Regions from separate parts of the Vibrio mytili genome, predicted to be linked through region 2. Evidence: riboswitches for the same ligand, from Rfam matches in the RefSeq annotation. Region 2 holds a riboswitch; the other holds the start of a gene.
What was found. Region 2 has a riboswitch for thiamine pyrophosphate ahead of thiD (bifunctional hydroxymethylpyrimidine kinase/phosphomethylpyrimidine kinase). Riboswitches for the same ligand answer to the same signal wherever they lie in the genome.

Region 1: linked by a shared signal. The riboswitch ahead of thiC (phosphomethylpyrimidine synthase ThiC) and the one ahead of thiD (bifunctional hydroxymethylpyrimidine kinase/phosphomethylpyrimidine kinase) in region 2 are both predicted to bind thiamine pyrophosphate.

The regions. Positions count from the first base shown of each region.
Region 1 is NZ_CP110481.1:2,884,687-2,891,682, forward strand. It holds gene ONE56_RS13320 (thiazole synthase) at 1-225, opposite strand, end outside; gene thiS (sulfur carrier protein ThiS) at 231-485, opposite strand; gene ONE56_RS13330 (HesA/MoeB/ThiF family protein) at 524-1,297, opposite strand; gene ONE56_RS13335 (thiamine phosphate synthase) at 1,284-2,699, opposite strand; gene thiC (phosphomethylpyrimidine synthase ThiC) at 2,699-4,639, opposite strand; TPP riboswitch at 4,799-4,897, opposite strand; gene crcB (fluoride efflux transporter CrcB) at 4,958-5,341, opposite strand; tRNA gene ONE56_RS13350 (tRNA-Trp) at 5,630-5,706, opposite strand; tRNA gene ONE56_RS13355 (tRNA-Asp) at 5,765-5,841, opposite strand; rRNA gene rrf (5S ribosomal RNA) at 5,935-6,050, opposite strand; rRNA gene ONE56_RS13365 (23S ribosomal RNA) at 6,170-6,996, opposite strand, start outside.
Region 2 is NZ_CP110482.1:1,337,949-1,344,944, forward strand. It holds gene ONE56_RS19500 (DUF3087 family protein) at 29-553, opposite strand; gene trmY (tRNA (pseudouridine(54)-N(1))-methyltransferase TrmY) at 711-1,310, shown strand; gene ONE56_RS19510 (TldD/PmbA family protein) at 1,393-2,736, opposite strand; gene ONE56_RS19515 (TldD/PmbA family protein) at 2,736-4,121, opposite strand; TPP riboswitch at 4,425-4,534, shown strand; gene thiD (bifunctional hydroxymethylpyrimidine kinase/phosphomethylpyrimidine kinase) at 4,634-5,506, shown strand; gene ONE56_RS19525 (ABC transporter ATP-binding protein) at 5,496-6,248, shown strand; gene ONE56_RS19530 (ABC transporter permease) at 6,241-6,996, shown strand, end outside.

The DNA of each region.
Region 1 (6,996 bases), on a different replicon from region 2:
AGCATTCTTTGCACCTGAGGTGTTCGGCAATAAGTTCACCCCCGCTTGTACTAACGGCAGCAAAATATCGTCTTGTTGGTCGTTCACATCCACACGCTTCAACGCCATAGTCGCAAGTTGAGAACCCGACACTTGAATCGCTTCTGCCATTAGTCGGCTGTTGGCAAACTTCCCTGTTCCTGTGAACAGTCTTGATTCGAATTGTTTATCACCAATTTTAAGCATCGACTTTAACCCCCTGCGATCGCTTGAAACAAAGAGATGCTATCTCCCTGTGAAAGAACTGTGCTAGCCCACTCACTGCGCGGCACAACATTGTTATTAATTGCAAAAACACAGCCTATTTCAGGCAGCGCAAATTGGCTAATGATTTGCTGTAGATTCGACTCACTGGCAACTTGATGTGACTGGTCATTGATGACAATAGTGATCACATCTAAGTCAGCAGCGGTCACTGGTGTTGTTTGTTGTTCTGATAACGTCATTGTTTCCAACTCTCTTAATTCTGCCCATTACTCTTAAGCTAAATCTGAGCACACACTTGGCACTGTTTGTCTTTGCTTATCGCCATGGTTTGCCATTGCAGTTTCAATCCATCAAACAGGTGTAGCTTGGCAGTCTCAACATGAAACTTTCCCGTCGCCAGTTTTTGAATTGCTGCTATCGCTTGGTAGTTGCCAAGTGTGCCCACCACCGGACCAACGACACCGCTCTCACTGCACTTTTGAGTTTGTGGTAATTCGTCAAACGGATACAAACAGCGGTAACAGGCTTTACTCTGTGCCTCTTGTTCACTCGGCGTTTGGTAATCAAAGACAGCAAATTGCCCTTGCCAACCAATTGCCGCCGCTGAGATTAGCGGCGTATTTTGATCGAAACAAACTTGGTTAATTAGCTGGCGCGTTGGCATGTTATCGGTGCAGTCCAACACCACATCCGCTAGCATCACCTCAAGCTGTAGCTGTGCTTTGTCTAATCGTTTATTGAGAGCACGAACTTGAACCATAGAATTAAGTTCATTGAGTTGCTTTACAGTCGCTTTTGTTTTCGCAACTTGGAGGTCTTGCTCACGATAAATGATCTGACGTTGTAGGTTACTGCTATCAACTTCATCATCATCAACCACAACCAATTTACCAACACCCGCTGATGCCAAGTACAAACTCGCTGCGCTTCCTAACCCACCACAACCGATGATCAGCACATGCGATTTACTCAAACGCTCTTGCCCACCTTCAGCAATTTCAGGCAGAGCGACTTGGCGTTGATAGCGAAGGAACTGCTTATCCGTGAGCATGCTCGCCTCTCTTGGTATGCGCCAATTCACTATTCAGATCAGTAAACGTTAGCTGTCTTTCCTTCATCAGTTGTGCAAAAAACTCGATAACGGACTGAGGTGATTCTGCCAAGGTAATAGCACGCACGACTGCCAAGCTAGAAACGCCCGTTTTCCAAACTTGGTCAGCATTAGATTGGTCAATACCACCGATCGCGACCGTCGGAAAGCCAAGCACGTCGCCACTAACGGCTTTGTCTTTTGAAGGACGGCAAGCCGACTCTTTGTTTCCGTAAGGAATGCTATCAATCAGCTTTTGATACAGAGCCAAGCGCATCAAACCTTGTGGTTTCGATAGCATCTGTTTTGTGGTGGTTGGGAAGATATGTCCTAGCGCGATGTAACTAGGATGAATCTGTACGATGCGCAGTAGCTCATAATAACCATGAGTAGAAAGACCAAGACGAATGCCCGCTTTAGTTAGCTGAGCCAAATTCGATTCTTCTATGTCTTCCTGCCCTAGGTGAACGCCATAAGCGCCATGTTTGATTGCCAACTGCCAATAGTCATTGATGAACACTTGCGCTTGGTACTGACGACCTAGCTCAATCGCTCGAATGATCTGTTGTTCTAAATCGACTTGTTGTGGGTTCTTGATTCGTAGCTGAATAGTGTTGATGCCTAAAGGCAGTAAACGCTCAATCCACGCAACATCATCAACTACCGGGTAAAGCCCTAAACTTTGCTTAGTTAGAGTTGGAAAGCTAACGCTCTCTCCTTGCGCTGACCAACCAACTTGAATACCTAGTCGTTTATCTTCCAGTACTGGTGTGGGGAAATCATCAAATTGGTCAGCCCACGGAGTAGTTTGCCCTCCGTCGAAGTTGTCATTCAACTGTGTTTCACGTGAAACATTCGCTTGTTGAGTTAGCATTCCTCGAGCAAGTGTTAACGCATCTTCGATAGGAAAATCGAGTACTGTCAGCGTTACTATCCAAGCAAGGTGATGTTCGGGGTCGAAGATTACGTTGAGTTTGGACTTAACGGAAAGCGCTCTCACTTCGTCGTTAATTGGGTGACGCCAGATATCAAGCTGAAGCACTTTCTCCTTTTCATCGGAAACTTGAGTATCAGCAATACCAATGTAAATCGCTTTCGACGGTTGCTTTGCGAACGCTTCTACCGATAAAGAAGAACGGTAATAAAGCACAAATGAACTCTCATGCTCAGAATTATGTCCATCAATAAGATCAGTCGTTATATGTGTGGTCTGTTGGTCGCGAACAAGCTGAATAGATTGAGTTGGGCTCACACCCAACTCAATGTCTTCGATGATAAAACCCTGTTCTTTCGCCAACAACAAACATTGCTTAACTAAACCTGTCAGTTCAATCAATGATGACGGAATAAGGATTTTGCTCATTAGTCACTTACCTCGGCATGTGCTGCTGGGTGGTATAACTCAGAACCTGACTCTCTAAATTCTTGCGATTTCTGACGCATCCCTTCGAGAGGATCATCCAGCATTTTGATCGAGATAGCTTGGTCCGCAGCAACTTGCTCAGTGTCTTTCGCGTACTCTCGAACCTCTTGCGAAATCTTCATCGAGCAGAACTTTGGTCCACACATCGAACAGAAGTGAGCAACTTTTCCCGACTCTTGAGGCAAGGTTTCGTCATGGAACGCGCGCGCGGTATCTGGGTCTAATGATAAGTTAAATTGGTCTTCCCAGCGGAATTCAAATCGAGCTTTAGATAGTGCATTATCACGAACCTGTGCACCTGGGTGCCCTTTTGCCAAATCAGCGGCATGCGCAGCCAACTTGTAAGTAATCATACCGGTTTTTACGTCTTCTTTGTTCGGTAACCCTAAATGCTCTTTCGGGGTCACATAACATAGCATTGCGCAGCCATACCACCCAATCATGGCAGCTCCGATACCTGAAGTAATGTGGTCGTAGCCAGGAGCGATGTCCGTAGTCAGTGGGCCTAGTGTGTAGAACGGCGCTTCATGGCAGTGCTCTAGTTGCTCTTCCATGTTCTCTTTGATCATGTGCATTGGAACATGACCGGGACCTTCGATAATGACCTGAACGTCGTATTCCCAAGCAACCTTGGTTAATTCTCCGAGAGTACGCAACTCAGCGAATTGAGCTTCATCGTTAGCATCAGCAACCGAACCAGGACGCAGACCATCGCCAAGAGAAAGTGCCACATCATACTTAGCGCAGATTTCACAGATCTCTCGGAAATGGGTGTATAGGAAGCTTTCTTGGTGATGCGCTAGACACCATTTCGCGATGATCGAACCGCCGCGAGAAACAATGCCAGTAACGCGTTTTGCTGTCATTGGTACATAGCGCAGTAGTAAGCCAGCATGGATAGTGAAGTAATCAACACCCTGCTCTGCTTGCTCAATCAGAGTATCGCGCATCACTTCCCAGTTAAGGTTTTCCGCCACACCATTCACTTTCTCAAGCGCTTGGTACATTGGTACGGTACCGATCGGAACCGGGCTGTTACGCAGAATCCACTCGCGAGTTTCGTGAATGTTACGTCCGGTAGAGAGGTCCATAACAGTATCGCCACCCCAGCGTGTCGCCCACACTAGCTTCTCAACTTCTTCCTCAATCGACGATGAAACTGATGAATTACCAATATTAGCGTTCACTTTGACAAGGAAATTACGACCAATGATCATTGGTTCAGATTCTGGGTGATTAATATTAGATGGGATAATGGCGCGGCCTTCTGCCACTTCCTTACGGACAAACTCGGCAGTAATGTCTTTTGGTAAGTTAGCACCAAAGCTTTGACCAGGATGTTGCAAGTTCAGCACGTCATCACGGTATTTGGCACGACCCATATTCTCACGCAGAGCGATATATTCCATTTCAGGGGTGATAATCCCTTTACGAGCATAGTGTAGCTGAGTGACACATTGACCCGCCTTCGCACGTCGAATGCGAGGCAGATTGCCGTAGCGCAGTTCGTCCAACGTATCATCTTCTAGTCTCTGTTTGGTATAAATAGAGCTAACGTCATCAAGAATTTCTGTATCTTTACGCTCCTCAATCCAACCATCTCTGAGCTTAGGTAGGCCGTTATAAAGGTCAATTACGTAATCTGGGTCAGTATATAGTCCCGAGGTATCATAAACGCGTACAGGCTCATTGGGTTCGAAAATAGGTGATTCTTTGGTACCACCAATAAGGCTATCAGCTAAAGAAATTTCACGCATAGGAACACGAATATCAGGACGTGAACCTTCGACATACACTTTGGTGGAATTTGGGTACGGTTGTACCGAGAGAGTATCAATAAACTGTTTTGCTTCCAGTCTCGCTTGCTTGCGACTCGACATAGCATTTTTCCTTGCTTGTTATTCTAGATAAAAAGTATTGGGATAAAAATGCTTGGCGGATAGATGCGACAAGAGGGGCCGAATTATGGACTGATAGAGAGACTATTCATCTATAACAACATTCGACGGTTTGATAGGTTAACCAGAATTACTCTGGTGTAAGTATCTTCTCCTGTTCCCTTCGCTGGTACTAACCAGATCAGGTTCAACGGATCCCGAATAAACGGTCTCAGCCTTATGGCACTCCGACAAGTGAATCTAGTATATAAAAACGGTCCGGCTAAACCAAGCAGAGCTGATTAAATTTTGACAAATTTACTAACTGCGCACTAATAGTTGGAAGCCGATCCAAGCTGCAGAAATACTTAATGTAACGTTCAACAGAACGTTTAAGCCCATTTTAAAAAATGCGCCTTGCTGCATGAGTAAAACATTATCCATAGAAAACGTTGAAAAGGTTGTTAATGCACCAAGAAAACCTAGTCCAATAATTTGTCGCCATGGATCAGTTGCTAATGCTTCATTTTCGAAAGCCGCGATCAATAGCCCCATAATAAAAGAGCCAATGACATTGACCATTAACGTCCCGTAAGGAAAACCACGCCCTAGAAGAAACACACACAGTTCAGAAATAAGATAACGTGAGCACGCACCAAACGCCCCCCCTACCGCGATAAAGCCTAAAATATAAAGTTGCCCCATAATCCCCCCAAATATTTATGGCGATATTGTAATCAAATTCTGAACAAGATCGATAATACAATCTTAGAATTCAACCTATAACCGTTCCTATAAAACAAAACATTTAAAAAGTTACAGGAGTCACTTTTAGGAGGGATAGATACAAAAAATCCCATTATTCCGATGAGAGTTGCTGCGTGATAGCAGAGTGGATAGATTCAACGGGCAGCCCATTCAGTTCCCAACATTACTTTGACTAAGCAAGAAACGCAAAAAAGCCCCAGTCTTTCGACTGAGGCTTTGATGTAATGGCAGGGGTGGAGAGATTCGAACTCCCAACACGCGGATTTGGAATCCGCTGCTCTGCCAATTGGAGCTACACCCCTAAAACTATCATATTTTAGATTTGACAAAACCTCGCATAAGCGAGGTTTTTCAAATAAGTGGCGGAGTGGACGGGACTCGAACCCGCGACCCCCGGCGTGACAGGCCGGTATTCTAACCAACTGAACTACCACTCCGCAGTGGTATTTTTTACTAAATAAAGTCTTATGGTTAGCTCGCTTTATTTAGTTTGCCTTTAGATTTTTCAAAATCTAAAAACAAGGAAGCAAGCCTGGCGATGTCCTACTCTCACATGGGGAAACCCCACACTACCATCGGCGCTACTTTGTTTCACTTCTGAGTTCGGAATGGAATCAGGTGGGTCCAAAACGCTATGGTCGCCAAGCAAATTCGGGTTAAACTCGCTGCTTAAGCAAGTTTAATAATCTGGAAAGCTGTTTTATTTCTCATTATCACACATTCAATGTTCTTTCATTGAGTCCATCAAAACCCCTTGGGTGTTGTATGGTTAAGCCTCACGGGCAATTAGTATCAGTTAGCTCAACGCCTCACAACGCTTACACACCTGACCTATCAACGTCGTAGTCTACGACAACCCTTTAGGATACTTAAAGTATCAGGGAGAACTCATCTCAAGGCTCGCTTCCCGCTTAGATGCTTTCAGCGGTTATCAATTCCGAACTTAGCTACCGGGCAATGCGTCTGGCGACACAACCCGAACACCAGAGGTTCGTCCACTCCGGTCCTCTCGTACTAGGAGCAGCCCCTTTCAATTCTCCAACGCCCACGGCAGATAGGGACCGAACTGTCTCACGACGTTCTAAACCCAGCTCGCGTACCACTTTAAATGGCGAACAGCCATACCCTTGGGACCGACTTCAGCCCCAGGATGTGATGAGCCGACATCGAGGTGCCAAACACCGCCGTCGATATGAACTCTTGGGCGGTATCAGCCTGTTATCCCCGGAGTACCTTTTATCCGTTGAGCGATGGCCCTTCCATTCAGAACCACCGGATCACTATGACCTGCTTTCGCACCTGCTCGAATTGTCATTCTCGCAGTCAAGCGGGCTTATGCCATTGCACTAACCTCACGATGTCCAACCGTGATTAGCCCACCTTCGTGCTCCTCCGTTACTCTTTGGGAGGAGACCGCCCCAGTCAAACTACCCACCAGGCACTGTCCTCATCCCCGATGAGGGGACCAAGTTAGAACATCAACACTACAAGGGTGGTATTTCAAGGTCGGCTCCACCAACACTGGCGTGCTGGTTTCAAAGCCTCCCACCTATCCTACACATGTAGGGTCAATGTTCAGTGCCAAGCTGTAG
Region 2 (6,996 bases):
ATGTTATATAAACGTAGCAAATTAGCGATCAATATGTGTCCAACCACGCCTCTTCAAAACTCGTAATATCAAGTAATAATGATTTACTCGCTTCGATTTCTTCAATCGTTTCTATTTCTTTATTTACATTGCTGATGGTGATTGTGTTGTTATCCAACTCAAATACTTGTCTTTGTGTGGTGTAGTAGAACTTAAGAATGGTTAGCGCTTTGAGATCATCAGAACTCGCGGCAGCCTTAATATATTTTAGCTTGCGGTAAATCTTGTTGTGCAACTGCTTTAATTTCCAGACGTACCAGACCTCTAACATAAACGGGCTTTTTTTAATCTGATTCAGCAACGAAAGTGACGTAGTCAGTGCTAAAATGACACCGATTAAGTTCCAGTGAAAGTTACCAGTCGATTGCTCTGGCTGAATACTAGTATTTCCAAAAAAACTAATGAGTAGAGTACTAAACGCCAAAGACGATACGGCAAGTAAAATAATAAAGCCGCCTATAACAAGGTTAACTTTCTTTCGATAGACTACTTTATCTATATTTTTAATTTCCATGGACCACTCCTAATTGGGCTAAGGCCATTTTAACGGTCAGTGCACTCATCACAATAAAAGCTTTGTAAGTAAGTTCACATTTGCTATTAAACTCGCACCAAGGAGCCGTCTGGGTATATACTTCGCGCATTCACTCTTCCTATTAGAGGCTAAATTCATGCGCTCTTTTGTTTTACGAGCTCGCGCGGCACCGACCACCAGCAAAGCACTACTAGAAGGTGTTGGTAATGAAGCGCATACTGAAATCCTTGCTCATACCATGATGAACACGATGTTTGTCGCTCAATCTCATCGCGAAGATGTTGTGGTTCACTTAGTTCTAGAGAGCACGAAAGATTACTCACGCACAATTACCATCCGTTCAAACGACATCACTAATATTGGCGGTTTTCATGAATCGACGCTAATCGCAGCAATTGCTCGCGCGTTGGATGCATCTGCAGGTATGGGTAAAGAACAGCTTCGCGAAGTCGAACCGGGAATTATCGTACGCACGGTAAGCTTCGAACGCTTGGTTCAAGAACTTGCTGAAGACCATCAGCTTTATATGTTAGACAAGAAAGGCGAGTTCGTGCGCGACGCTGAAATAGGTCCGAACCCATGTTTTTTGCTCACCGACCACATTCCTATGCCGAAGAAGTCATTCAACAGCTTGAAGCGCCTTGGCACCGAGAAAATAAGCCTTGGCCCTAAGATGCTTTTCGCCTCTCAGTGTGTGGTGCTGATCCACAATGAATTGGACATCCGAGAGTTTTAACTCTACGAGTATCAGCAAGTAGTATAGAAGAAAGAGGACTCCATTGAGTCCTCTTTTTATTTCTGTATTGCTAATGCTCGGCTTATTTGCCACCAATGCTTAAACGTGAAAAACGCACATCTGGTGCAAAAAAGGTTCGACTATCATTGGTCAACTGAACATCTCCAACCGCTTCCACTTCTTGGAGCATTCTGTAAAAGTTTCCCGCGACCGTAATGCCACGCACTGGCTGAACTCGTTTACCATCTCGGCATAAAAAGCCACTTGCGCCAAAAGAGAAATCACCACTGACTACATCTGCGCCAGAATGAACCCCTTGCAACTCCACAAGCTCTAGATACTGACCAGCTTTTACTTCAGCACCACTACTTCCACCCGTAGCGATCACTTTATGATTCGCTGCAACATCTAGGCTTGATTTTGCACTGCGAGATGCACTTGCCGTCGACACTGCACCCAAATAACTCGCTGTTTGGCTATTGTGCAATAGCGTATTCAGTTGGCCATTGGCTATCAACACATTGTCTTGGGTGGCAAAACCTTCACTATCAAACCCTGTGATAGCCATACCATTTGGCATGTATGCCGCATCAGTAAAGGTGATCAGTTCACTTGCTACGCTTTGACCAAGCTTGTCACCCAGTGGCGAGATGCCTTTCATCGCACTCACACCAGAAAACGCACTGCCAAATGCACCAAACAGGCTGCTTAACGCATTGATGTGGAAGATGGCCGGATAGTTACCTGTCGCAACTGGTGCTCCATCAAGGAGGTCGCGAGCAAGGTGGTAACCGCCTTCAATGCAGTAAGTTGGATTCAACTCATCAAAACGGCGACCAACCGACATTTTGCCCGCCATCGATTGCTTACCGTCTTTTTCGAAAAGCGTATAAGCATAACAGTTGAAAGAGCGTTCAAAATGCTGACATAGAGTACCTTGAGTATTCGCAATGATCAGCTGAGATTCACCATCGCTATAACCATTGTATGGTGAGCTTGAAGCGTGAGGCAGAGCCACAACACCTTGTTCAAGCGCGAGAGACAATTCAATTTTCTCATCGACCGATGTGGTATCGTCTTGCGCAATTTCTGCAATATCAGTAGTGATTTTGCTGTTTACACAGCTGATAGTTTGATGTTCATCTTGTTTAGAAAAGCGAGCACTTTGCAGCGCGTTTGTGAGCATCAAATCTAAACTTGGTTGCTCTAGTGATTCAGAATAACTTGTCGCGACACGCTCGTCTTTAATGACTCGAACACCCAGCACTTGGCTTGAGCTAACTTTGTACTCATCCAGCTTGCCTTGGTTTGCTTTTAGCGAAAAGCTACTGTTACGGTTCACAATCACATCCGCTTCCGCACCTTGGCGTTTGGCTTCTGACAGGACGTAATCAACTGCATTAAGAAGTTGTTTTTCTTGGCTCATTAGTTACCACCTCCTACCAGAATATTGTCTACTTTAAGGGTTGGTTGACCGACTGTTGTAGGTACTGCGCCACTCACTGAACCACACATACCTGGAGCAAGTGCCATGTCCTTACCGACCATACTGATTTCTTTCAGTACTTTAGGTCCAGTACTGATCAGTGTCGCCGCTTTCAAAGGCTTGGTAATTTTGCCGTTTTCAATCAAATACGCTTCACGAACAGCAAAGTTAAATTCGCCGGTCCCTGGTTGAACGGAGCCACCACCCATTTTTTTGGCGTAAATACCGCGTTCGATTCCCACAAGCATATCATCGAGTGAATGCTCTCCTTCTTCGATAAAGGTATTGCGCATGCGCGAGGTTGGTGCGAACTTGTAGTTCTGACGACGACCAGAACCTGTTGGTTCGTACCCCGTCTTCATGCCACCCATTTTGTCGACCATAAAGCTAGTTAGCTTACCGTCTTTGATCAGTTGGGTACGCTGCGTTGACAAACCTTCATCATCAACGTGGATTGAGCCCCATTCGTTCGTCATCGTGCCATCATCGACAGCACTAACGGCAGAATGCGCAATCATCTCGCCCATCTTGTCATGGAACACCGACGCTTTCTTCGCGACCGACGTTGTTTCGAGTAAGTGACCACACGCTTCGTGGAAGATGACACCGCCAAAGCCATTGCCAATCACCACAGGCATCTCACCTGATGGACACACATCTGCACCAAGCTTAACCAGCGCTTGTCGTGCGATAGTTTGGCCTAGATCTTGAGCATCCAGTTGTTCGCTATACTCCCAACCGGCTAGCGCACCAGGCCCTTCCATTCCGGAAGATTGCTCATTGCCCTTTTGAGCCACCGTATTCCCCGCCACTCGAATATAGTGACGAGTATCTTCAACGTTCAAGCCTTCAGAGTTGAAAATAGAAACTTGCTGTTCTCGTTGCAGCACACTGCCTATAAACTGACTGATGTACTCACTTTCAGAACGAGCCGCTTGGTCAACGTTAAGTAGAAACGCAATTTTAGAATCCAGGTTGGCATCTTTGCTCAGTGGCAGAGCACAGCCATGCTGAATGGGGTAGCGATTCAAGTTCAAAGCTCCTGCAGATGCAATTTGCTCTCGCTTATCTTTTGCCGCAAGCAATGACGTGACCCGCTTTAGTTCAGCCTCATTGGTGCTGTTGGTATAGCCGTAAAGCACTTTATGGCCGAAGAAAAGGCGAATACCGATACCAAAGTCGATACCTGAGTTCACCTTATCCACTTCACCAGAGGCGATCTGGACGGTGTTGGTTTGATGATGTTCAACGAATAGCTCAGCGAAATCAGCCCCTAAAAATAGAGCATGATCGATCACTGACTTCGCTGTTGCAGAATTAAGCATGAAGTCTCCTTGCTAGATGATCGTTTAGCCTTCCTAAATAACGTTACTAGCAGTACGTAACATTACATTGGCAACGGAAGCTATTTTAACATTCTATTAACCTATTTTTGTACTAATCCTTGCCAAATCAGATTACGGGCTATTATTAATTATTCTAAATTTCATTAAAAAAGCAGTGGGTTACACTATTAAAACCGTTTAAGCACGGGATTTACATGCTACTTTAGCATTCATCATCGGACACTCAATCATAAATCTTACAAAAAAGCATACCGCTTAGGTTAGTGTCCTGTTATCATCTTTACCAAATAGTCGGGGGGCCCGCGTCATTGTGCGCTGGCTGAGATCGAAATTCGAGACCCGTTGAACCTGATTCAGTTAGCACTGACGTAGGGAACTATATACACTTTGCCTTTAGCCTAACTTCCAGGGCTTGCGACCGTAGATCTCAATGTCGATCTGCCCAATATCAGTCAAAGTCAGTTCCTATATGTCTTGTTATAGGAGCGACCATGACACAACAATTCAAGCCCAAATCTCGTACTACGTCATCATCAATAATTCCTGTTGTCTTAACTATTGCTGGCTCTGACAGCGGTGGCGGTGCCGGGATACAGGCTGATATCAAAGCCATGTCAGCAACAGGCAGTTTTGCTTGCTCTGTCATTACCGCCATCACTTCACAGAATACCCTAGGCGTTTCCGCCATTTTTCCTATCCCGTTAGAACATGTTGAAAGCCAACTCGATGCCGTCTTTACCGACCTTAATATCGTGGCAGTAAAAATCGGTATGTTGGCGGACTCCGATATCATTAAAGTCGTCGCGAACAAAATTAAGCAGTACCAACCAAAGCATTTGGTCATTGACCCAGTAATGGTCGCCACTAGCGGTGATTTATTATTGGAACACTCCTCGATTAATACTTTAAAAGAAGTACTCATTCCTCTCGCAGACATCGTCACCCCAAACCTTCCGGAAGGCGCGGCGTTAACGGGCAGACCTGTTCCAGAATCTGAAGCCGAAATGAATGAAATGATTACGGATCTTCGTGCGCTTGGCGCAAAAGCAATATTGCTGAAAGGGGGACATTTAGAGACAGATGAGAACAGCAACGATCTTCTTATCACGCAAGACTCTGCGACATTGATCAGCGCAAAACGTCTGCTAACCAAAAACACTCATGGGACGGGTTGTACCCTTTCTTCTGCCATTGCGTCTTACCTAGGGCAAGGTAATGACCTGCACCAAGCAGTGCGTTTGGGTAAGCAATATATTTCCCGCGCGATTGCTCACGCTGATGAACTGGCGGTAGGTAAAGGACACGGCCCAGTTCATCACTTTTTTGTCAGAGCAAGTCTGGAGACAAGTAATAATGAATCCTAATGCCTTTGGTATTCAGATAACTAACGCTTGTCTACAGTTCAACGACAACAAAGCGCCCACTCTGTCAGGACTGCATATGACTGTCCCTGCTGGACGGTGGACGGTATTACTCGGTCGTAGTGGCAGTGGAAAAACCACTATTTTGCGTTATTTGGCAGGTTTACTCGAAGATCAAATCAAATGGCAGGGAGAAATAATTACAACGGATAAACTCGATCTGCATGGTCGTATCGCGTATATGGCACAACAGGATTTGCTCTTACCATGGCTCAATGTACTAGATAATGTTTGTTTAAGCGCACGATTTTCTCACGCTCAACACCAGTGTAACAAGCAACGTGCGATGACATTGCTTGAGCAGGTTGGCTTGAGAAATTACGCAAACGCAAAACCAAGCCAGCTTTCAGGTGGAATGCGACAACGAGTCGCCCTAGCTCGCACGCTGATGCAAGACAAACCACTGATCTTAATGGATGAGCCTTTCTCCGCACTGGATGCCGTCACCCGTCATAAACTGCAAACTCTTTCTGCCACCATGCTGAAAGGAAAAACCGTCATACTCATTACGCATGATCCACAAGAGGCCGTACGCTTGGCGAATCAACTTTATGTTCTGCAAGGAACACCAGCACGCGCTCAGCATCTAGTCGTACCGGAATCCCAACCGCCTCGCGCGATTGATGGTGAGTGCGCCACTTTGCAGCAAACGATCTTAGAGCAGTTGGAGATAGATTATGAGTGATATGACTCAGTACCAGAGCGTCTCCACACGCATCAGAAAAAAAGAACGGGTGACACACCCTATAACCCGGTTATTGGTCAGCACTGCGGTGATTTTAAGTTTGTGGCAATTGACCGTAATACTATTCAAGCTGCCCAGCTTCATTTTACCCGCCCCGATAGAAGTACTTGATAGATTGGTGTCGCGATACGATGTGTTGCTCCCACATACTTGGGTCACGGCAAAAGAAATCTTGCTCGGGCTCACTCTGGGCTTATCGATGGGGTTGTTGTTTGCTCTACAGATGTTGCTGTTCGAACCACTCAAACGCTGGCTGCTACCGATTCTGATTGCTAGCCAGGCGATTCCGGTATTTGCCATTGCACCCGTTCTGATGCTTTGGCTTGGCTACGGCATCGCATCAAAAGTCGTCATGGCAGCGATCATCATCTTTTTCCCTGTTACGACTTGTTGTTACGACGGTTTGCGTAATACCCCAAGTGGCTACCTAGATCTCGCTAAAACGATGGGCGCTTCAAAATGGCAACTGCTGCGTCACATTCAGTTGCCCGCGGCACTGCCAACATTGGCTTCAGGCATTCGCGTCGCAGTCGTTATCGCCCCAATTGGAGCGGTCGTCGGCGAGTGGGTCGGTTCAAGTGAAGGCTTGGGTTATCTCATGTTACAAGCCAACGCACGCATGATCATCGACGAGATGTTTGCCGCACTGTTTATCCTCGCCGTGCTGTCCATCGCACTCTACTTCACC